Regions from separate parts of the Arthrobacter sp. Y3221159 genome, predicted to be linked through region 2. Evidence: riboswitches for the same ligand, from Rfam matches in the RefSeq annotation. Region 2 holds a riboswitch; the other holds the start of a gene.

Region 1 (11,331 bases), on a different contig from region 2:
GGCTCCCGTGAGGCGGACGCGGGCGAACTGGCAGGCGTCGAGGCAGCCAGGGGCGAGCTGATCGAGGGGATCATCGCCGAGAGCGAGGATGAGACCCTGATGGACCGCTACCTGGGCGGTGAGGACATCGACACCGGGGTTTTGATCGACGACCTGGAAACCGCTGTTGCCCGGAGTTCGTTCTTTCCGGTCCTTCCAGCGTCGGCGCTGACGGGCCTGGGCACCGCAGAACTGCTGGAAGTGCTGGTCCGCGCGTTCCCGCCGCCCACGGAGCGCGGCCTGCCAGGGGTGACCGACCTGGCGGGGCAACCGGAGGGGTCGCTGGCCTGCGACCCCGCCGGACCGCTGGCCGCAGAGGTGGTCCGGACATCCATCGACCCGTTCCTCGGACGGATCTGCCTTGTCCGGGTCTTTTCCGGGACGCTGCGTGAAGACTCGCCGGTGCATGTTGGCGGGCACGGGCTCGCGGACCGCGGCCACCAGGACCACGACACCGACGAGCGCGTCACCCACATCTACTCGCCGCTCGGGGCAACCCTGCGGCCGGTGCCGTACTGCGTGGCCGGGGACATGTGCGCGCTGGCCAAATTGGGGAGCGCTGAAACGGGGGACACCATTTCCTCCCGGGACAAGCCCCTGATCCTCGCAACCTGGGAAATGCCGGAGCCGCTGCTTCCAGTGGCGGTGGAACCGGACTCCCGCAGCGACGAGGATGCGCTGGCACGAAGTTTGGGCAAGATCGCGGCCGGGGACCCCACCCTCCGGGTGGAACGGAACGCCGAAACACACCAGCTGGTCCTGTGGGTGATGGGCGAAGCGCACGCCGAGGTGGTGCTGGACCGGCTTCGCGAGCAGGGCGTGAAGCTGCATACGGTGGACGTGGTGACCCCGCTTCGGGAAACCTTCGCGGCCCCCTCGGCCGGGCATGGCCGCCATGTGAAGCAGTCAGGCGGCCACGGGCAATATGCCGTCTGCGACATTGAGGTGGAACCGCTCGACCGCGGCGGGGGCTTCGAGTTCCTGGACAAGACGGTTGGCGGAGTGATCCCCGGGACCTTCATCCCGTCCGTGGAGAAGGGTGTCCGCGCGCAGATGGAGAAGGGGGTATCGGCAGGGTTCCCGGTGGTGGATGTACGGGTGACGCTGGTGGGCGGCAAGGCGCACAGCGTCGACTCCTCGGACGCCGCCTTCCAGGCCGCCGGCGCACTGGCGTTGAGGGAGGCTGCTGCAGCGGGAAGAATCCAGCTCCTGGAGCCGGTGTCATCCGTGGGTATCACCGTTTCGGACGAGCACGTCGGTTCCGTCATGAGCGATCTGTCCGGCCGGCGCGGAAGGCTTACCGGAACCACCTCCACCGGGGACGGGCTGACCGAAATCAGCGCAGAAGTGCCGGACCAGGAACTGCTGCGCTACGCCGTCGAACTCAGGGCCCTGACCGCCGGAACCGGCCGGTTCACCCGCCGCTACCTGCGGCACGACCCTGTGCCCGCCAGCTTCAGCCCCTCCTAAGCCTTTCCCCCGATGAACGCGGCCGCACGGAAGATCCAGCGGGTCTACCTGACGCTGACACTGGGCAACACCCTTGCAACGTCCTTCATCTGGGGGATTAACACCCTCTTCCTGCTCGACGCCGGACTCAGCAACCTCGAAGCCTTTGCCGCCAACGCCTTTTTCACGGCCGGCATGGTGCTCTTCGAGGTGCCTACGGGCGTCGTCGCGGACAGCTGGGGCCGGCGGGTGTCATTCCTGCTCGGCACCATCACCCTGGCTTCATCCACATTCCTGTACTACCTGCTCTGGCAGTGGTCAGCCCCGTTCTGGTGGTGGGCTGTTGTCTCCGTGCTGCTGGGCCTCGGGTTCACCTTCTTTTCCGGCGCAGTGGAAGCCTGGCTGGTGGACGCCCTGCATTTTTCCGGCTACGACGGCGGGCTGGAAGCGGTGCTCGGGCGGGGGCAGATGGTGTCCGGGGTGGCCATGCTGGGCGGTTCCGTGGCAGGCGGCGTGATCGCCCAGGCCACCGACCTGGGTGTGCCGTTCCTGATCCGCGTGGGCGTCCTGGTGGCCATGTTTGGCGTGGCGTTCCTGCTCATGCACGATGTCGGCTTCACCCCGGAGCGGTCGCCGCACCCACTGCGGGCGACCCGATCGGTCCTGAAAGCTTCGATCGACGGCGGTTTCAAGCACCCGCCGGTGCGGTACATCATGCTGGCAGCCCCGTTCACCGAGGGCGTTGGCTTCTATGTCTTCTATGCCCTGCAGCCCTACCTGCTCCAGCTGTTCGGGGACCCCCGGGCCTACGCCGTTGCGGGGCTGGCGGCTGCCATCGTGGCGGGAGCGGACATCGTGGGCGGATGGATGGCGCCCCGCGTCCGGAAACGGGTCCGCAGGCGCACCACCGTTCTGATCGTGAGCAACGTGGTCAGCTCCTTGATCCTGGTGGTGCTGCTGTTCACCACGGCGTTCTGGCTGGCCCTGGTCCTGCTGGCCCTGTGGGCAGTGGTGGGCGCGGCAGGCACGCCGGTGCGCCAGGCGTACCTGAACGACATGATTGCGTCGAAGCAGCGCGCAACCGTCCTCAGCTTCGATTCCCTGATGGGCTCCAGCGGCGGCGTGGTGGTGCAACCCCTGCTCGGCCGGAGTGCGGACCTCTACGGCTATCCGGCATCACTGGCTGTCAGCGGCGTGGTGCAACTGCTGGCCGCGCCGTTCATCCTGCTCAGCCGCCGGCAGCGCTCGCAGGCGGACACGGCGTCGGACCTCACCGCAGCACCCTAGCCGTAAACCGCAGGCAGTCCGGACCGTAGCCGCCGCAGCCTCAGTCCCCGTCCATCAGTTCAAGCAGCTTGCGTGCCGCGTCCCGGATGTCGTCGTGGCCGTACTGGGCAGCCCTTCCCTCGAGCGAGATGACCGCGCACCGGTGCACCTTGCTGAAGTCCCCGTACGGAAAGCTGACGCTGCCCTTGGTGCCCTCCGTCTTTTCGTCATCCCGGCCCAGGTGCCACGCTGCGAAGTCCTTGAAGCCGTGCTTGTCGATGAACGAGTTTTCCTGGTCCGTGGACGGGGCATGCTCGCTCCAGTCATCCCGGATATCCCGTTGGACCTTTCCTTCCTTGATCAGCCTGCGCGCCTGCTCAAGTGCCGTCCGGTTAAGCTTCGCTGCCATGGTGCCTCCTTCACGCGGTGCTCCGGCTGCTGGGGCCGGGCGCGCTTTCAGCGTAGGACCGCGCCCGGCAAACCGCCACGGGTTAACGGCTGCGAGACGGGCGGGAAACGTCGGCCAAGCCCGCGCCCTGCACGGGGAATCCGCGGCAGGCGCCGCGTGATTGTCCGGTGGAACACACTATTGCGCCGGTGACGGGATCATGCCCTAAACTGCTTCACTGAGGTGCCGGAAATGGCGCTGCGCAGCAACGAAAGTGAACAGGCTATGGCTACCGATTACGATGCTCCACGCAAGCAGGAAGAAGAGTCTCCGGCTGACTCGCTTGAGGCCCTCCAGGCGTCACGTGGCGGCAATGCGCAGACCGCGGTCATTGACATCGATGAGAACGACACCGCCGAAGGTATCGACCTGCCCGGCGCCGACCTGTCAAACGAGGAACTGACCGTCATTGTTGTTCCCGAGCAGCAGGACGAATTCACCTGTTCATCGTGCTTCCTGGTCCGCCACAGGTCACAGGTGGCGCTGGAAAAGAACGGCATGAAGTACTGCATCGAGTGCGAAGGCTGACCCCCGTTCTGCAGCAGTCCGGCGGCCGTTACCGCCGGTAACGGGATGATGCAGAAACGGCAGCGGAAGGGTCAAGAAAGGCCAGGAATCAGCGCCTTTTTTATGGCCCCTTAATGCTGGCCGCGGCAGACTAACGGTTGCGCGCCGAAGCGGCCACAAGCCTCGTTTCGCGTGCATGAGGCTCCTAGTCTTGAGCTATCCAATCGCTCCTTCCTTGGGTGGCTCCACAATGAAAAAACTCTCCATTTGGCTCACGGCTATCCTTATGGCCGTCGGCCTGGGAATCCTGGTTCCGGGGCCCGCCTCGGCAACCACCTCGTATTGCGGACTGGTCTGGGGGTCCCTGTCCAAAGCTGACGACACGTTCAGCAAAGCATCAGTCACCAACGTCCGGACCGGGCAGCACTACTGCTTCGACCGGATGGTGGTGGACCTCAACGGCCCTGCAACGGGCTACAGCGTGAGCTACGTTCCGCAGGTGGTCCAGGACGGTTCCGGCTTCACCGTCCCTGTCCGGGGTGGCGCCCGGCTGCAGGTCAGGGTGAATGCCCCCGCCTACGATCCGCAAACCGGGCAGCCCACGTATAACCCGGGCAACCAGGCGGAACTCTCGAATGTTGCCAACTACCAGACCTTCCGCCAGGTGGCCTGGGCCGGCAGCTACGAGGGGTACACCAACATCGGCCTCGGCGTTCGTGCCCGCCTTCCGTTCCGGGTGTTCACCTTGGACGGCCCTGGTTCCGGCTCCCGCCTGGTGGTTGATGTGGCGCACTTCTGGTGACGCGTCCGCCGTCGTAAGGCAAAAAGGTGCCGTACCCCCGGATCCGGGGGCACGGCACCTTTTACGTGCGGACTGCAAATTCCTACTCGGGGACCACCAGGGCAGGGGTGTCCTGCTTCAGGGTTTCGCCGCGGAAGAAGCCGGGCCGCACCTTGGCCATTACCAGCATGAACACCGCGCCCATGGCCAGGATCCCGACGCCCAGCACGAAGACCAGGCCAACGCCGAAGACCTCCGAACCGCTGCCGAACTCGGGCGCGAGGCTGTCCACGGCGGTCTGGAAGAACACCACGAACAGGCCCACCCCGCCAAGCACCGGGCACAGCAGCCGCAGGATGAAGTTGCGGGCGCTGCTGAAGACGCTGTGCCGGAAGTACCAGGCGCAGGCCAGCGCTGTCAGGCCGTAGTAGAAGCAGATCATCAGGCCCAGCGACACGATGGTGTCGTTCAGGACGTTCTCGCTGACCACATGCATGACGGCGTAGAACCCGGCAGAAACGAGGCCTGCAATGACGGTGGCGAAGCCCGGCGTCGCGAACTTCCTGCTGACCTTGCCGAACCGCTCCGGCAGGGCGCCGTAGTGCCCCATGGCCAGCAGGCCGCGCGCGGGGGACATGAACGTGGACTGCAGGGAGGCGGCTGAGCTGGACAGCACGGCAAGGGACATCAGGATGGCGAACGGGCCCATGATGGGGGAGGCGAGGGCTGTGAAGATGTTCTCGTGGTTGTCCTCATTGTTGAGCCCGTTGCCCGTATCGCCGAGTCCGGCGAACATCATGGTGGCGATGCTGACCAGGAGGTAGATGGCAAGGACAATGATGGCGGTCAGGGTACCGGCCACACCGGCTGTCTTCTTGCCGTTGGCCGTTTCCTCGTTAAGCGTCAGGCAGACGTCCCATCCCCAGTACACGAAGATGGACAGTGAGATCCCGGCGGCTATCTGGCTGAAGGTTTCGACTTTGGTGATGTCGAACCACTCCCAGCTGAAGGGGATGGCCGTTTCGGAAGCGGACCAGTTGGCGAACGCCATGGCCACGAACAGTCCAAGGACCAGCAGCTGGAACCCCACCAGGCCGTACTGCACCAGCTTGGTGGCGTGCAGGCCGCGGTAGCTGACCCAGACGGCCAGGGCCACGAACACGAAGCAGGTCAGGACGTTGATTGCCTTGTTGTCCGCTAGGTCCGCAAGCTCGGCGGAGCCTGTGAGCTGGGACAGGAAAAGGTAGAAGAAATCGACGGCCACGCCCGCGAGGTTGGACAGGACGATGATGTTGGCGGCGAGCAGGCCCCAGCCGCCCATCCAGCCCACCCAGGGGCCGAAGGCCTTGGTAACCCAGGTGAAGGTGGTACCGCTGTCCGGGGAATCGGCGTTGAGTTCCCGGTAGGCGAGCGAGACCAGGATCATGGGGATGAACCCGATCAGGAAGATGACAGGCAGCTGGAGTCCGACTTCATTGACGGTGGGGCCCAGTGCACTGGTGAGGGTGTAGGCGGGGGCAATGGTGGAAATACCAAGGACGACGACGGCGAGGAGGCCCAGCTGCCCGCCCTTCAGTCCTTTGGCGCTGATTCCGCCGCTGCCCGAGGGTTGGTTGCCGGAGCCGGCTGACGACGTACTGGTGCGGAGCGTCTCTGTCATGGCACCACTTTCTGAAGACTCTATGATCACGATCACTATATGAATGACGTTCATTTAGTATGGGGGCGGGAAGGCCGGAGCGCAAGGGGCAATATGAATCACATTCGTTTATGATCGGCGCCACTCCGGTTAGTAAGCTCACTGAGAAATTCTTGTCCGGGCGCTTCAGGCCTTTCGCGGGGCTGGTAGCGTCGCACGTACTGGACCACTCGAGGAGGACTGATGAAAGCTTCACCGACCCTGACCAACAACCTGCAGGCCGTGCTCACCGACCTGATTGAACTGCACATCCAGGGCAAGCAGGCGCACTGGAACATCGTGGGCACCAACTTCCGGGACCTCCACCTGCAGCTTGATGAGATTGTTGATGCCGCGCGGCAGTTTGCCGATGACACGGCCGAGCGCATGCGCGCCCTGCATGCACTTCCGGACGGCCGCAGCTCCACTGTGTCCGGGTCCACCAGCCTGGCGCCGTTCCCCGAGGGCCTGATCAGCACCAAGGATGCGATCGAACGGATCGTGGCCGCCCTCGAGGCGGCCGTGGGCACCATGCGCAAGGTCCATGACGAGGTGGACGAGGAAGACCCCACCAGCGCGGACCTGCTGCACGAGTTCATCCTCAAACTGGAGCAGTTCTCCTGGATGGTGAACGCCGAAACCATGAAGCCCACGGCCAGCGTAACCGCCCCGGATTCCAAGTAGCCCGCCGGCGGGGAACGCCGGCACGCAGCAAGCGCCCCGCGTCGGAGGTTCATCTCCGGCGCCGGGCGCTTTTGCTGTGGCGTGACACTGCCGCTTAGGTGGCTGTTGGGACTTTGCGAAGTACGACGGCGGCGAGGACTGCCGCCCCAGCCATCAGTACCAGCCCGATTGCCGCGGTGACGTGGACGCCGGAATCGAAGGCTGCCGCCGCAGCATGCCGCACCGCGTCAGCCAGGGGTGCCGGCAGGGCGGCAGCCACATCCATGGCGCCGGCGAGGGTTTCGCCCGCGTTGTGGATGGCGCCCTCGGATGCCGACTCCGCCAACGCGGCCGGCAGCCGGAGGTTGTGCTGGTAGGAAGCCGTCAGGATCGAGCCCAGCACTGTGGTGCCCAGGAGGGCACCAATTTCGTAGCCGGTCTCAGAAATGGCGGCGGCGGCACCGGACTTCTCCGGCGGCGCTGCCCCCAGGATCAGGTCGTTTGAAATAGTCTCGGCCGTACCCACGCCCAGGGCAAGGACCAGCAGGGCGGCCAGCAGAAGCGAGGGGCCGCCGTCGTGGTTCCCGAAGGTGACCACGCTGTAGCCCGTGGCGCTGAAGGCCAGCCCGGCGGCCACCACGAACCCCGGCCGCACGCGCCGCACCAGCGGCACCACGGCCAGCCCTGCCACCACCGTGGCCACAAGGGCCGGGATCATTGCCATGCCCGCTGCCGAAGGGGACATGCCCTCGAGCAGCTGCAGGTGCTGCGCCAGGAAGAGGATGAAGCCGTTGAAGGAAAACAGGGCCAGGACGTTGGCCGTAATGGCCATGCTGAACACCCTGTTCCGGAACAGGGACATATCCAGCAGCGGATTCGCCAGCCGCAGCTGCCGGCGCACGAAGACTGCACCCATGGCCAGGCCGAAGGCGATGCCGGCGAGGGCTGCCGGGCCGGTGCCTTCCGTGGCCAGTTCCTTGATGCCGTAGACCAGGGGGACCATCACCAGCAGGGACAGCAGGATGCTGGGTACGTCCACGCGGCCCGGGGCGGGGTCCTTCGACTCCGGGATGAAGGTTGGGCCGAAGGCCAGGAGGGGCAGCATGAGCGGCACGGCCACCAGGAACACCGCGCCCCACCAGAACTGCTCCACCAGCCAGCCGCCAAAAATCGGTCCCAGGGCCGCCCCGCCGGAGAACCCGGCTGCCCAGATGGCTACCGCCAGCCTGCGGCGGCTGGGCTGCGGAAAGATGTTGCGGATCAGGGAGAGCGTGGACGGCATCAGCATCGCCCCAAAGAACCCCAGGGCGGCACGGCCGGCGATCAGCCAGGCGGGGCTTGGGGCGAAAGCCGTGGCCGCGGACAGGGCGGCAAAGCCGATGCTCCCGATGACCAGCAGCTTCCGCCGCCCAATGCGGTCGCCGAGGCTGCCCATGGACACCAGCAGGCCGGCGAGCACCAGGGGGTAGGCGTCCACGATCCACAGGAGCTGGACGCCGGTGGGTTCCAGGGCGCGGGTGATGGCGGGCAGGGCAAAGGTGAGGGCGGTGTTGTCCACGGCAACCAGCAGGACCGGGAACATCAGTAAGCCCAGGGCGAGCCAGTCCCGCCACGGCGCCCGGACGGCCGGGCCGCCGACGGGGGCCGTCGGGGTCCTGGTGGTGGCAGCGGAAGTTGTCATGAAATAACTATACCGTCCAGACGGTACAGTTACGAAACTAGGCCGGGTTGGAGAGGCTGCCGCCGCAAAAGGCATGATTAGACGCATGCCCCGAAAGCCCGTAGCCCGTGAAGCGGTCCTTGACGCCTTTGAAGCCCTCCTGATTGAGGTGGGTGAGCGCGCGGCAACCCTGGATGCCGTTGCGGCGAAGGCCGGAGTGTCCAAAGGCGGGCTTCTGTACCACTTCCCCAACAAGGAAGCCCTGATCCAGGTGCTGCTGGACCGGCTTGACGGGCTGGCAGGAGCCGACGCCGATGCCATGGCAGCTGCCGGGGAAGGGGCTGCGGCCTACTTCGTCCGGTCTTCCGTCTGGGCGGATACTCCGCTGGACCGGGCGATCGTCGCCGCAACCCGCCTGGCGGAGGTGGCGCACGAGGAAACGCGCCGCCGGTTCGCAGCGATCCAGCAGCGCTGGCTCGACGAGATCGCGGCCGACGTGGGCCCGGCGCTTGCCAAAGCAGTGCTGTACATGGGGGACGGGCTCTACTTCAACGCCATGCTGTCTGTGGGGCCGGTACCGCCGGGCGGCGCGGCCGCCGATGTGGACGAATTGCTGGCAGCCCTGGAGCGCCTACGGCGGTAGCCGGCCATTTGCCCCAGCCGCTGCGGCGTAGGACAATTAAGCGCTGTGGGAGCCGCCGGCGGCTTCCCGCGACAATCCAAATAAATAGCCTTTGATCTGCGGCGGGAGAGTTCTGCCGAAAGTACAGCAGGCGCCGTAGGAGCAAACCCTCCCCAGGAATCTCACAGGCCCATGTACCGCCGCGGCGAGGCACCTCTGGAAAGCAGCAGGCAGTCCGCCTGGGTAACCCGTTGAGCGGGAGCCTTGGGCTGTTGTGTTCACCGACGGTGCAAGCGGGGCCACGCGCAAGCTGGCAACGCGGAAACTCTCAGGTCCAATACAGAGCGGGGAGGAACCCGAATCGCTGCGGCGTACCCTGCGCCGCCTGAATTATGGAGTTCCTGTGACTGCTTCCCCGGTTTCCGCCACCTTTGTTGACCGGCATATCGGCGCGCGCCGCCAGGCCGACGTTGACACCATGCTCAAGGCCGTCGGCTATGACAGCGTGGATGCGCTCGTGGACAAGGCGGTTCCCAAGGACATCCGGCAGGACACCCCGCTGACGCTGTCGCCGGCGTTGAGCGAGGTTGAAGCGCTCGCAGAACTGCGCAAGCTTGCCGCGAAGAACAAGACCGCGGTCCAGATGATCGGCCAGGGCTATTACGACACCGTGACGCCACCGGTGATCCGCCGCAACATCCTGGAATCCCCGGCCTGGTACACCGCCTACACCCCGTACCAGCCTGAGATTTCGCAGGGCCGGCTCGAAGCGCTGCTGAACTTCCAGACCATGGTCCAGGACCTGGTGGGGCTGCCCATTGCCAACGCCTCGCTGCTCGATGAAGCCACCGCGGTGGCCGAGGCAGTGCTCATGATGAGGCGCGCCAACAAGAACAAGGATGCCAAGGACGGCAAGACCGTCCTCGACGCCGACTGCATGCCGCAGACCATCGCCATCGTCAAGGGCCGTGCCGAGGCGCTGGGCTTCGACGTGGAGATAGCCGATCTTTCCGCAGGCCTGCCGGACGGTGCCATCAACGGCATTGTCCTCCAGCAGCCCGGCGCGTCCGGCCGGGTGTGGGACCAGTCCGGCGTGATCGCCGAGGCGAAGGAACGCGGCGCGCTGGTCACCGTCGCTGCCGACCTGCTCGCCCTGACCCTGATCACGCCTCCGGGCGAGCAGGGTGCGGATATCGCCGTTGGTTCCGCCCAGCGTTTTGGTGTCCCGCTGTTCTTCGGCGGCCCGCACGCGGCCTACATCGCCGTCCAAAAAGGCCTGGAGCGTTCCATGCCCGGCCGCCTTGTCGGTGTGTCCAAGGACGACGCCGGTGTCCCCGCCTACCGCCTGGCGCTGCAGACCCGCGAGCAGCACATCCGCCGCGAGAAGGCCACGTCCAACATCTGCACCGCGCAGGCACTGCTGGCGATCGTCGCGTCCATGTACGCCGTCTACCACGGCCCCGAGGGCCTGAAAGCGATTGCCCAGACCACCAACCGCCATGCCCGCACGCTGGCAGCTTCACTGAAAGCCGCGGGACTCGATGTCCTGCACACCTCCTTCTTCGACACCGTCACTGTCCGCGTACCCGGCAACGCGGCGGGCATCGTTGCCGCTGCGGAGGAGAAGGGCATCAACCTCCGCGGCATCGACGCCGACACCGTGGGCATCTCCGTGGACGAAACCACCACGACGGCGACCATCGCCGACGTCGTCTCCGTCTTCGGCGGGGAGGCAGTGGGATCAACGGGGTCATTCGCACTGGACCCCGCGGTTGAGCGCACCTCGGACTTCCTGCAGCATCCGGTGTTCAACACCCACCGGTCGGAGACCCAGCTGCTGCGCTACATCCGCAAGCTCTCTGACCGTGACCTGGCGCTGGACCGGACCATGATTCCGTTGGGCTCGTGCACCATGAAGCTGAACGCCACGGCCGAGATGGAGGCCATTTCCTGGCCGGAGTTCGCCTCGATCCACCCGTTCGCCCCGGATTCGCAGACTGAGGGCTGGCGTGAACTGATCGCGGGCCTGGAGGCTGACCTGGCCGAGATCACCGGTTATGACCAGGTGTCCATCCAGCCCAACGCCGGGTCCCAGGGCGAGCTCGCCGGCCTGCTCGCGATCCGTGGCTACCACCGCTCCCGCGGCGAGGGCCAGCGCAATGTCTGCCTGATCCCGGCCTCGGCGCACGGCACCAACGCCGCGTCCGCGGTGCTCGCG
Region 2 (11,331 bases):
CAAAGCAGTTCCTGCTGGCCACGGCATGATGCCGGGGGCCGCGCCGCGCCTATTCCTGCCCGGTGCCCGGCCCGCGATCCCCGCGGTGTTCGTTGGGCACATGGTCCTTCGCTTCGATGAGATGCTGCTGAAGCTTCTCCTCGGCGTCCCGGCGGCGCTTCGCCGTATCCCGCATGTCCCTGGTGGACTGGGAGCCGCGGGGATCACGGTAGCCTGGACGGCGCCTGCCGGGCTGCTCCCCCGCGGGCTGTGACTCTACGTTCATTCCGGTTCCTCCTTTGGCCGCCCGTCAGGACCTACCGCATTCGGTCCCTGGTGCCCGGCAGTGGGTCAACCGCTGGCCGCGTCCCCCCTCTTGCGGATCTCCCGCCGTACCAGGGCCTGCAGCGCGGGAACCGGCGACGACGGATCCGCCGTCAGGCCGGCGCTCAGCCTCTCGGCCAGCAACTCCAGATCCTCCGGCGGGACGTCGGACAGGGCAGCAAATCGTGTGTAGAAGCGTTTGGCAGGAAGCCCCGCCCGCCGTCGGGCATCTTTTCGGGGCCGGCCGGCTCTTTCTCCGGCAGCGTGCAGCTGATTGTCCATGGTCCCCGTTCACAGAAAATTCCGTGGCCGACTGCATAGCCGCTCCCATAGTACAGCCGGGGACTGTCATCGGAAGTGACCCACGTCACCCAGGCGCGGCTCCGCGGCGGACGGTCAACTCCAGCCCAGCAACCTCAGCAGTGCCGCCGTTCCCGCTCCGGCGAGAACCACCACCAGGAAAGGGGCACGCAGCGCCAGGGCCACGGCGGCAGCGGCCAGCGCGCCGAGCCGTGCGTCGGCGGCCAGCGACTGGCCCGATGCCACGGCATTCACCACGGTGAGGGAGGCGAGCAGCCCGATGGTCATGGTTCCTGCTATGCGCGACATTCGCGGATCCTCCAGGAAGCGGGCCGGCACCAGGTAGCCCACCAGTTTCCAGGCATAGGCCAGGGCACAGGCCACCAGCAGCCAGAACCAGAGGCTCATGCGCCTGCTCCCGGAACAGGCCCGTGGTGGCCGCCGTCATGTTTTCCTCCGTGGCCCCCATCATGCCGGTGGCGCTCCCGGTAAGGATCCACGTCGGGTTCGAGGCCCTCGTCACTGCGCCCGTGGCTGAACCAGCCGATGGCTGCCGCTACGACGGCGGCCACCAGGATGGGCACGCCCGCGGGCACGAACGGAACGGCGATGACCGTGGCCACGGCGCACACCACAGCAATGGCCACGGGTTCGCGACCTTTGAGCCTCGGCCAGAGCAAGGCCAGGAAGGCGGCCACCGCGGCGCCGTCAAGGCCCCATTGCCTGGGGTCCCCGAGCGCCGCGCCGGCAAGGGCGCCTACGGCGGTAAACAGGTTCCACAGCACGTAGATCCCGATGCCGGCTGCCCAGAATCCGCGGCGCTGCTCTTCCGGATCAGTTTGTCCTGTGCTGGTGGCCGTCGATTCGTCGATGGTCAGCTGGGCGCCAACGTATTTCCGCCAACCGGTGGGCCTGAGCAGCGCGTTCAGCTGCATCCCGTAGATGCCGTTGCGGACGCCCAGCAGCGTTGCCGCGCTCATCGCCGCGATGCCGGAGCCGCCGCCTCCCACCACGCCGATGAACGCGAACTGTGAGCCGCCGCTGAAGAGCAGGAGGCTCAGGGCCATGGTCTGCCAGAAATTGAGCCCGGAGGTGACGGACAGCGCCCCGAAGGACACCCCGTACAGCCCGGTGGCGATGCTGATGGAGATACCCACCCGGACGGCCGGTGATCCCAGGAGAAGCATGGTCCAACTCAATCACAAGGAGGACGGGCGTCTGAAACCGGTCTGGAGCCGCTGGTGGGTCAGGCCCAGGCCAGCCCGGAGCTGCCGTAGGGGGGTGGCGGATTGCGGTAGTCGAGCGGCAGCCCGTCCAGCAGCAGCGGAGGCGGGACGTACCGGAGCTCCCCGAAGGAGCTGTCCATGGTCCGGTAGTCCGGCGGCGCGAGTCCTGCTGCTGCTTCGTGTGTTCCGGCTAGGGAGAACAGTTCCCCCGCGGTCCTCGCCAGCGACAGCCGGGCGGTTCCACCCAGGCCGGTACGACGGCGGCCGGCAAGGAGCGTGACTGCTGCGGCTGCCGCTCCGTACCCGGTGGCGTGGTCCAGCGCCTGGACGGGCAGGGCACCCGGGTGCCAGCCGCCGTCGTCCGTCTCCTGGCCGTAGAGGTCTGCAATCCCCGCGGCCGCCTGCACGATGCTGTCGAAGCCTCGCAGGCTGCTCCACGGCCCTGTTGCACCCCAGCTGTTCAGCGTGACCACGGCCAGCCCGGGGCGGGCCTCCAGCAGGGCACCGGTACCCAGCCCGAACCGGTCCAGCGCCCCCTTCCGGTAGCCGGTGACCACCACGTCGGCAGCTGCAATGAGGTCCCGCAGCCGGCTTTGGTTTTCGGGGCGGCCGAGGTCCGCCTCCGCACTGCGTTTGTCGAAACAGGTGTCCACGAACTGGTCGGACAGTTCGGGCAGCCGGGGCGGGTCGATCCTCAGGACGTCCGCGCCGAGCGCAGCCAGGAGCCGGGTGGCAACGGGACCGGCGATGACCCTGGTGAGGTCCAGGACGCGGACGCCGGCCAGCGGGCGTGCCCCGGTGCCGGCGCCAGCGGGTGGAGGACCTGCGCCAGCGGGTGGAGGACCTGCCGGAACCGCTTCCGGCCCCGGCATACCGGCCAGGCCCATCCCTGTGGTTTCGCCGTCGGAGGAAGTCAGGGAAATCCAGGGACCGGAACCGGCAGCCTCTCCCATCGGGGAGGCCAGCCACGCGCTGCGCGTCCGGACGGCAGCGGCAATCCCGCCCGCTGCCTGGATTGCCGCCTCCGCCTCAAGGGAAGCCATGGTCCGGAGCGCGGCATCCACCCCGGCAGGCGAGCGCGCGCCAAGGGCCTGCAGCAGGCGCTGCTCGTGGTGCGGGTAGTTGGCGTGCAGCCGGATCCAGCCGTCCTTCGTCCGCCGGAACCCGGACAACGGGGCAAACCCCTGCAGCTTCCGCCCGGCGATCCGCAGATGCCCGGACGAATCGAAGGCGGCGGCGGTCAGTGCCGGTGTGGTGGAGAACCTTGGGCGTCCACCGGTGTACTGGGTCAAGGCTGCCGCTGCGGCGGAGACGGCGCCCAGGGCGAGGCCCTCCACGTCCAGCGGCCCGGCCCACCAGCGGCGGGGACCGACGTCGTCCGGCTGTTTGCCCACGGCCGCCTACCGTCCCTGCGTCGAAGCCATCTGGAGCTGGCTCAGGACCCGGGCGGGCACATTGGTGGTGATTTCGTGGATCCCGAGTTCCTGGCAGAGGGCCACATCTTCCGGGGAGTCCACCGTCCACACGCGGAACCGCCGGCCGGAGCCGAGCCAGCGCTGGACGGTAGCCGGATGCCCGCGGACGTAATCGATGCCCGGCCCCGCCAGCCCTGCCAGGCGGCCGTCCAGGATCCGCTCGCCTTCCAGCTGCGTGGCTTTCATCAAGTTGGCAATGGCTCCGCCGGTGATCGGGCCCAGGCCAAGCCCGCCGCGGATTTCGTGGATATTGATGTCGTCCACCAGTTGGCAGACGTATTGCGCCGGGACGGACCGGAGCAGGTGCCGGACCGAGTCCGGGCTGAAGCTCATGAAAGTCACCGCCACGTTGTCCACGGTGGAGCCGGCGGGATCCCAGCCCTCCCGGCGCAGCAGCTCCAGGACCCTGTCCTCAAGCTTCAGCTGGTAGGGGCTGGGATGCTTCAGTTCGATGGCGAGCCTGACCGGCCGCCCGGCTCCCCGAAGAATGTCCAGCAGTTCGGGCAGGGTCAGGAACTGTGCCGACCGGGCACCGTACGCCTCCGGGATACGCACGCCCTTCCATGACGAGAAATCGAGGTGCCGCAGTTCGCGCAGTGTCCGCTCGGCCACCGGCCCCGTGCCGTCCGAGGTGCGGTCAAGGTTGGCGTCATGCAGCAGGACAACATGCTGGTCGCGGGTGAGGTGGACATCGCACTCCACGCCGTCCGCCCCGTCCGCCAGTGCCTGCAGGTAGGCGGCCCGTGTATGTTCGGCGAAGGCGGCGCTCGCGCCGCGGTGCGCAAAGACCAGCGGCCTCTTCGGCAGTGGCTCCTCAAACCTCATGCAGACACGGTAGCCGACCGCGCCGCCACTGCGGGGCTAGGCTTGGCATATGCAGGTGAACTCTGAGCCAACTACCCAGGAAGCCCCGCCCCAGCCCGCTCGCCCGGTGCCGGACCACGCCCACGCGGCCGCCGCCGTCGGCCGCCGGCTTGGTGACGGTGATGCCGAAAAGGCGGCAGCGCTGCGGAAAATGAAGCTTGTGGCCCTGGGCCTGCTGATCGCCATGGCCGTTGTTTTTGTTGTCGCCTTCGCGCTGCAGGACGAGTATCCCTGGCTGCAGTATGTGCGGGCGGCCGCGGAGGGCGGCATGGTGGGCGCCCTGGCCGACTGGTTCGCCGTGACGGCGCTGTTCAAGTACCCGATGGGCATCAAGATCCCGCACACCGCGATCATTCCGCGGCGGAAGGACCAGATCGGCGCCTCGCTGGGCGAGTTTGTGGAAACCAACTTCCTGTCCGAACAGGTGGTCCATGAGAAGCTTGCCAGCGTCAACATCGCCCGCCGGGCCGGCGAATGGCTCGCCACGCCTGCAGGCGCCGAGCGGGTGGCCAAGGAAGGCGCGGCGCTCATCCGCGGCGCGTTCAAGGTCCTCAACGACGACGACGTCCAGGCGGTCATCGAGGGAATGGTGCGCAAGCATCTGCTCACTCCGCCGTGGGGACCTCCGGTGGGCAAGATGGCGGAGCGGATCTTCCACGACGGGCACCACCACAAGCTCGTTGACCTGCTGGTGGACCGGGCAGCTGACTGGGTCAGCGAGAATCACCAGACGGTGAGCCGGCTGGTCTCCGACCGCTCCCCCACCTGGGTTCCGCAGTTCGTGGACGGGCTCGTGGGAGACAAGGTGTACATCGAATTCCTCAAATTTGTCCGGGCAGTGCAGACGGACCCGAACCACCAGGTCCGTCAGTCGATCGACAAGTACTTGAACGACCTCGCCCAGGACCTGCAGCACGATCCTGCGATGATCGCCCGAGCTGAGGACATCAAGGCCCAGGTCCTGGGGGACCCTGAGGTCCGCGAACTGGCCTCCCGAACCTGGGGAACGGTGAAGAACGCCCTGCTGGGTGCCGTGGACGATCCCGACAGCGACCTGACCATCAAGTTCAAGGCCGCGGTCCGGGACTTCGGTTCCCGCCTGGTCAGCGATCCCGAGCTTGCCGGCAAGGTCAACGCCTGGATCGGCGACGCCGCCGGGTATCTGGTGCGCACCTACCGCTCGGACATTGCCGGGGTCATCACGGATACCGTGGCGCGCTGGGACGCCGAGGAGACGTCGCAGAAAATCGAGCTCCAGGTGGGCAAGGACCTGCAGTTCATCCGGATCAACGGCACCGTGGTGGGGTCGCTGGCCGGGCTGGCGATCTTCACGGTGGCCCACCTGGTCTTTGGCTGAGCGCCGCTGCCGGCCAGGGGCGGACGTTTAGGCGAAGGACTCCAGCTCAATCCCGGCAGCAACCAGGCCTGCCCGCACTCCCGCGGCCATCTCCACGGCGCCCGGAGTATCGCCGTGGATGCACAGCGAATCGGGCCGAACCTGAACCACGGTGCCGTCAACGGCCACCACTTCGCCCTTGGTGGCCAGCCGGACCGCCCGCTCCACCACCGCATCGACGTCGTGCAGGACGGCGCCATCCTGCGAGCGGGGGAGCAAAGTTCCGTCGGCCTGGTAGGCGCGGTCCGCGAAGGCTTCAACGAACACCGGGTGGCCGGCCTTCTGTGCCTGCTTCAGCAGCTCCGAGCCCGGCAGCCCCAGGATGGGCAGTCCGGGGTCGTAGGCGTTGACGGCCGCCACCACGGCCTCGGCCTGTCCGGCATCATGCACCAGCCGGTTGTACAGCGCCCCGTGGGGCTTCACGTAGTCCACGGAGGCACCCACGGCGTGCGCGACGCCGTCGAGCGCTCCCAGCTGGTACAGCACATCGCCGAACAGCTCATCGAAACTGGCATCCAGCGATCGCCGGCCGAAGCCTGCCAGGTCCCGGTACCCCACGTGCGCACCGACAGTGACGTCGAGCTCGTAGGCTGCCCGGCAGCTGTCCAACATGGTGATGGGGTCGCCGGCGTGGAACCCGCAGGCCACGTTGGCGCTGGTCACCAGCTGGAACATCGCGGCGTCGTGCCCCATCTTCCAGGAGCCGAATGATTCGCCGAGGTCAGCGTTGAGATCCAAAGGTGTTGCCTTCCAGCGTCTGCTTGTCGGGAGCTGCGGCGGCCTTCAGCTCCCCGGGGATGGTGTCCGGCATGGGTCCGAACGCTTCCTTGGCGTTCGACACCACGGCGCGGCCCATCATGAGGTTACCCGCTCCGCCCACCACCGCCCCGATCCCGAAGGGCAGGGCCCTTCCAAACAGCGCCGTGCCCTGGCGTTTGAGCAGGTTCTTGAGGAAAGCCTTCTGGATCCGGCTCCGGATGCTGCTGAACCCCGGCATCGGCATCGATTTGGACAGCATGCTGCCCCAGGCCTGGGTGGCGTTCGCGCCTTTGCCCGCAACCTGCCCGCTGAGCGCCCCGAGGAGGGACGTCCCCTCCTCGCCGAGCATGATGGCCATGACCATGGTGCTGGCCTTCTCCGGGTTGGTCAGCCGGATGCCATGGAGTTCGGCCAGTGAAGTGGCATACAGGGCTGTCGCTTCCAGGAATCCGACAGTGGCTGCCGCCGAAAGTCCCAGCGACGCCACCGTTCCCACGCCGGGCACCGCGGCGGTGGCACCCACCACCGCCCCGCCGCCCGTGACGGCACGCAGGTAGTCGCGCTCCAAAATGTCGGCCAGCTGGGCGGCGGTGGCACGCGGATGCTTCTTCTGCAACCGCCGGAGATAGGCCACCACGAACGGGCGCTGGATTTCCACCGCCTTCAGCAGCATGTTGTGGACACCGGGCTTGGGGTTGCCCTCAGCGTCGAACACCGCGTTGTGGGCGGTTTCCTGTGCGATTCGTACTGCGGGATTGCTGCGCCTGGCCATGATCACCTCATTCAAATCGACCTGCAGCGGGAAGGCTGCCGTGCTCCTCCATCCTAAGTGGATAAACACTAAGCATGCTTAACTTCGGCGCCTTGGCCTGCCGCCGCCCGGTGGGGTCCGCCGGCGTCCGCTCACTTCCTTGCCTGCTCTTTCTCGGCCAGGCCGGTGCCGGTGCTTCCGCCGGCCGCAGCCTCGTCAGCCCGCAGCTCGGCCTTGAACACCTCGAACCGGGCGAGGTGCGCGGGCCGGCGCCGCAGGACTGCCCATGCCGCACCCAGGACCACGAACCAGGCGGGGGTGGCCAGCAGGGCGGCGAGGGTGTCGGCCTGGGTGGTCAGCGCCCAGAGGACGAAGGCGAAGAACGCGAAGACCGCCCACACAACGGGAACGCCGCCGGGCATCTTGAACTTCGAGGCTGCATGCAGGTGCGGGCGGCGGCGCCGGAACGCCAGATAGCTGGCCAGGATCATGGACCAGACGAAGATGAAGCACACTGCGGACACGGTGGTGACCATTTCGAAGGCCTTGCCGACGTCCTGGCCTGCGTACATGAGCACGACGCCGGAGAGCAGCAGCACGCACGACAGGAACAGCGCGTTGCTGGGTACCTTCTTCGGCGACAGCCGGGCGAAGACGCCCGGCGCATCCCCCTCCTGGGCCAGGCCGAACACCATCCGGGAGGTGGAGTAGATGCCGGAGTTTGCGGAGGACATGGCGGAGGTCAGGACCACCAGATTGACCACGGTGGCGGCGGCGCCCAGTCCGGCCAGGGAGAACATGCCAATGAACGGGCTGTGTCCGGCGGCGAACTGGGTCCACGGGGTGACGGACATCAGGATGATCAGCGCGCCGACGTAGAACAGCAGGACGCGGACGGGGATGGCGTTGATGGCCCTCGGCAGATTCCGCTCCGGGTTCTTGGCTTCCGCCGCCGTGGTGCCCACAAGCTCGATGCCCACGAAGGCGAAGACGGCGATCTGGAATCCGGCCACGAAGCCCATGAATTCATTGGGGAAGAAGCCGCCGTGGCTCCACAGGTTGCTGAAGCCGGCCGTTCCGGCGTCGCTCTGGAAGCCGGTGAAGATCATGAACAGGCCGACGATGATCAGAGCGGCGATGGCGATGATCTTGATCAGGGCGAACCAGAATTCGGTTTCGCCGAAGGCCTTGACTGTGGCGAGGTTCAGCAGGAGCAGGATGGCGACGGTGGCCAGCCCTGGGATCCACAGCGGCAGTGCCGGCCAGAGCTCCCGGGAGTAGCCCGCGATGGCGATGACGTCCGCGATCCCGGTGATCACCCAGCAGAACCAGTAGGTCCAACCGGTGAAGAAGCCTGCCCACGGCCCCAGGAGGTCGGCCGCGAAGTCGCTGAAGGATTTGTAGTTCAGGTTGCTCAGCAGCAGTTCGCCCATGGCGCGCATAACAAAGAACAGCATGAAGCCGATGACCATGTACACGAAGATCACGGAAGGGCCCGCGGCGGAGATGGTCTTTCCGGAGCCCATGAAGAGGCCGGTACCGATTGCGCCGCCGATGGCGATGAGCTGGATGTGCCGGTTGCTGAGCTGGCGTTCGAGGTGGGGAGGTTCGCTGTGTGCGGCCTTGCCGGAAGGGGAAGCGCCGTGGGGTGGCTGGCCGCCCGGGGACGCGGGGGGATGAATCGTCATGAGGAACTCCATCGTTCAAGCAGCACCGGATGCTGCATAGATTCGGTTCCTCCCCGCTCTGTACATGACCTGAGAGTTTCCGCAGCCGTAAAGGCGTGCTTGCACCGTCGGTGAGCCGGGACCTGCCCGGCTGCTTTCCAGAGTTGCCTTTCCGCGGCGGTACATGGGCCTGAGAGTTTCCTGGGGAGGGTTTGCTCCTACGGCGCCTGCTGGATGTACCTGGCAGGGCTCTCCCGCCACAGGTCAAAGGCATGTTCAGTTAGAAAAAGTTGCTTCGCATGGACCGCTGCCGGCAGGCCGCCCCGAATCGGTGGAGCCGGTCCGGCACGGCGCCGGTCAGGTTCAGTGTGGTTCCGGTCACGCAGCATTGTCAAACCCCCAACCAGGAATCCGGGGGCGTGGCAGGCGCCGATTTGCCACGAGCAGGCAAGGCCGTGTACCTTGTGAGCCGAATCACCCACATTTGAATAAGCCTTTCGAGCTGTGACGGGAGAGCTCTCCCGGACAACCACCGGACAGGCGCCGTAGGAGCAAATCCTCCCCAGGAATCTCTCAGGCCCATGTACCGTCACAGCGAGGCGACTCTGGAAAGCAGCCCGGCTTCCTGCCGGACTCACCGACGGTGCAAGAGTGCCCTGCCATGAGCAGGTGTCCTCGGAATCTCTCAGGTCCAATACAGAGCGGGGAGGAACCCATCCATGCCGTGCCATCCGTGGCCGGCCAGACCTGGAGTTCCTCATGACGATTCAATCCAACCCATCGGCCTTCGCCGACCGCCATATCGGCGTGCGCCGCCAGGCCGACGTCGACACCATGCTCAAGGCCATCGGCTACGACAGCGTGGACGGGCTCGTGGACGTTGCCGTTCCGGGATCCATCCGCCAGGAGCACGTGCTCCGGCTTGAGGACGCCCTCAGCGAGGTGGAGGTCCTCGCCGAACTGCGCAGGCTTGCGGCCAGGAACAAGACCGCGGTCCAGATGATCGGCCAAGGCTATTACGACACCGTGACGCCGCCGGTGATCCGCCGCAACATCCTGGAGTCCCCGGCCTGGTACACCGCCTATACCCCGTACCAGCCTGAGATTTCGCAGGGCCGGCTTGAAGCCCTGCTGAACTTCCAGACCATGGTCCAGGACCTGACCGCCCTTCCGGTGGCGAACGCGTCCCTTCTGGATGAAGCCACGGCGGTGGCCGAGGCCGTCCTGCTGATGCGCCGGGCCAACAAGAACAAGGACGCCAAGGACGGCAAGACGGTCCTGGATTCCGATTGCCTGCCGCAGACCATCGCCATCGTGCAGGGGCGGGCCGAGGCCCTGGGCTTCGACGTGGAGGTCGCGGATCTCTCCAAGGGGCTTCCCGACGGCGCCATCAACGGCATAGTCCTCCAGCAGCCCGGCGTGTCCGGCCGTGTCTGGGACCAGTCCGCGGTCATCACGGCGGCTAAGGAACGCGGCGCGCTTGTCACCGTCGCTGCCGACCTCCTCGCCCTGACCCTGATCACCCCGCCCGGAGAACAGGGCGCCGATATCGCCGTCGGCTCCACCCAGCGCTTCGGCGTGCCGCTGTTCTTCGGCGGCCCGCACGCTGCCTACATGGCGGTCCGGACCGGGATGGAACGCACGCTTCCCGGCCGCATCGTGGGCGTCTCCAAGGACGACGCCGGTGCCCCCGCCTACCGCCTTGCCCTGCAGACCCGCGAGCAGCACATCCGCCGCGAGAAGGCCACGTCCAACATCTGCACCGCCCAGGCGCTGCTGGCCATCGTCTCCTCCTTCTACGCCGTCTACCACGGACCGGACGGGCTGAAGGCCATCGCGGAGCGGGTCAACCACAACGCGCGGATCCTCGCCACTGCGCTTGGCGCCGTGGGCCGGGAGCTCGTCACCGATTCGTTCTTTGACACCCTCACCGTCCGCGTGCCGGGCAAGGCCCGCAAGGTCCTCACCGCCGCCGAAGCACGTGGGATCAACCTGCGCCTGATCGACGAGGACACCGTGGGTGTCTCCATTGATGAGACGACGACGGCGGCGACACTTTCCGCCGTTGCCGTCGCCTTTGGCGCCGGTCCCGTCGGGGACGCGAAGGGGTTCGAACTGCCCGCAACCGTGCTCCGCACCTCGGACTTCCTGCAGCATCCGGTGTTCAACACCCACCGGTCCGAAACCCAGCTGCTGCGCTACATCCGCAGGCTCTCTGACCGTGACCTGGCGCTGGACCGGACCATGATTCCGTTGGGCTCGTGCACCATGAAGCTGAACGCCACGGCCGAGATGGAGGCCATTTCGTGGCCGGAGTTCGCCTCGATCCACCCGTTCGCCCCGGATTCGCAGACTGAGGGCTGGCGGGAACTGATCGCGGGCCTGGAGGCGGACCTGGCCGAGATCACCGGTTATGACCAGGTGTCCATCCAGCCCAACGCCGGGTCCCAGGGCGAGCTCGCCGGCCTGCTGGCGATCCGTGGCTACCACCGTTCCCGCGGCGAGGGCCAGCGCAACATCTGCCTGATCCCGGCCTCGGCGCACGGCACCAACGCCGCGTCCGCGGTGCTCGCGGGCATGAAGGTCGTGG

What was found. Region 2 has a riboswitch for glycine ahead of AC5RT3_RS20000 (amino acid permease). Riboswitches for the same ligand answer to the same signal wherever they lie in the genome.
Region 1: another riboswitch for glycine. It lies ahead of AC5RT3_RS20010 (aminomethyl-transferring glycine dehydrogenase); the one in region 2 lies ahead of AC5RT3_RS20000 (amino acid permease).

Annotation. Positions count from the first base shown of each region.
Region 1 covers NZ_JBNHFC010000033.1:101-11,431, reverse strand. The annotation lists gene AC5RT3_RS20055 (elongation factor G-like protein EF-G2) at 1-1,509, shown strand, start outside; gene AC5RT3_RS20050 (MFS transporter) at 1,522-2,775, shown strand; gene AC5RT3_RS20045 (hypothetical protein) at 2,816-3,163, opposite strand; gene AC5RT3_RS20040 (DUF4193 domain-containing protein) at 3,428-3,730, shown strand; gene AC5RT3_RS20035 (AMIN-like domain-containing (lipo)protein) at 3,960-4,511, shown strand; gene AC5RT3_RS20030 (APC family permease) at 4,594-6,150, opposite strand; gene AC5RT3_RS20025 (Dps family protein) at 6,373-6,852, shown strand; gene AC5RT3_RS20020 (MFS transporter) at 6,947-8,512, opposite strand; gene AC5RT3_RS20015 (TetR/AcrR family transcriptional regulator) at 8,598-9,134, shown strand; glycine riboswitch at 9,227-9,323, shown strand; partial or broken gene AC5RT3_RS20010 (aminomethyl-transferring glycine dehydrogenase) at 9,517-11,331, shown strand, end outside.
Region 2 covers NZ_JBNHFC010000032.1:5,672-17,002, forward strand. The annotation lists gene AC5RT3_RS19955 (hypothetical protein) at 50-265, opposite strand; gene AC5RT3_RS19960 (hypothetical protein) at 331-585, opposite strand; gene AC5RT3_RS19965 (AzlD domain-containing protein) at 700-1,011, opposite strand; gene AC5RT3_RS19970 (AzlC family ABC transporter permease) at 1,008-1,790, opposite strand; gene AC5RT3_RS19975 (CoA transferase) at 1,850-3,223, opposite strand; gene AC5RT3_RS19980 (glycerophosphodiester phosphodiesterase) at 3,230-4,129, opposite strand; gene AC5RT3_RS19985 (DUF445 domain-containing protein) at 4,179-5,525, shown strand; gene AC5RT3_RS19990 (LamB/YcsF family protein) at 5,553-6,302, opposite strand; gene AC5RT3_RS19995 (hypothetical protein) at 6,286-7,095, opposite strand; gene AC5RT3_RS20000 (amino acid permease) at 7,227-8,762, opposite strand; glycine riboswitch at 8,811-8,908, opposite strand; glycine riboswitch at 8,910-9,008, opposite strand; glycine riboswitch at 9,240-9,340, shown strand; partial or broken gene AC5RT3_RS20005 (aminomethyl-transferring glycine dehydrogenase) at 9,501-11,331, shown strand, end outside.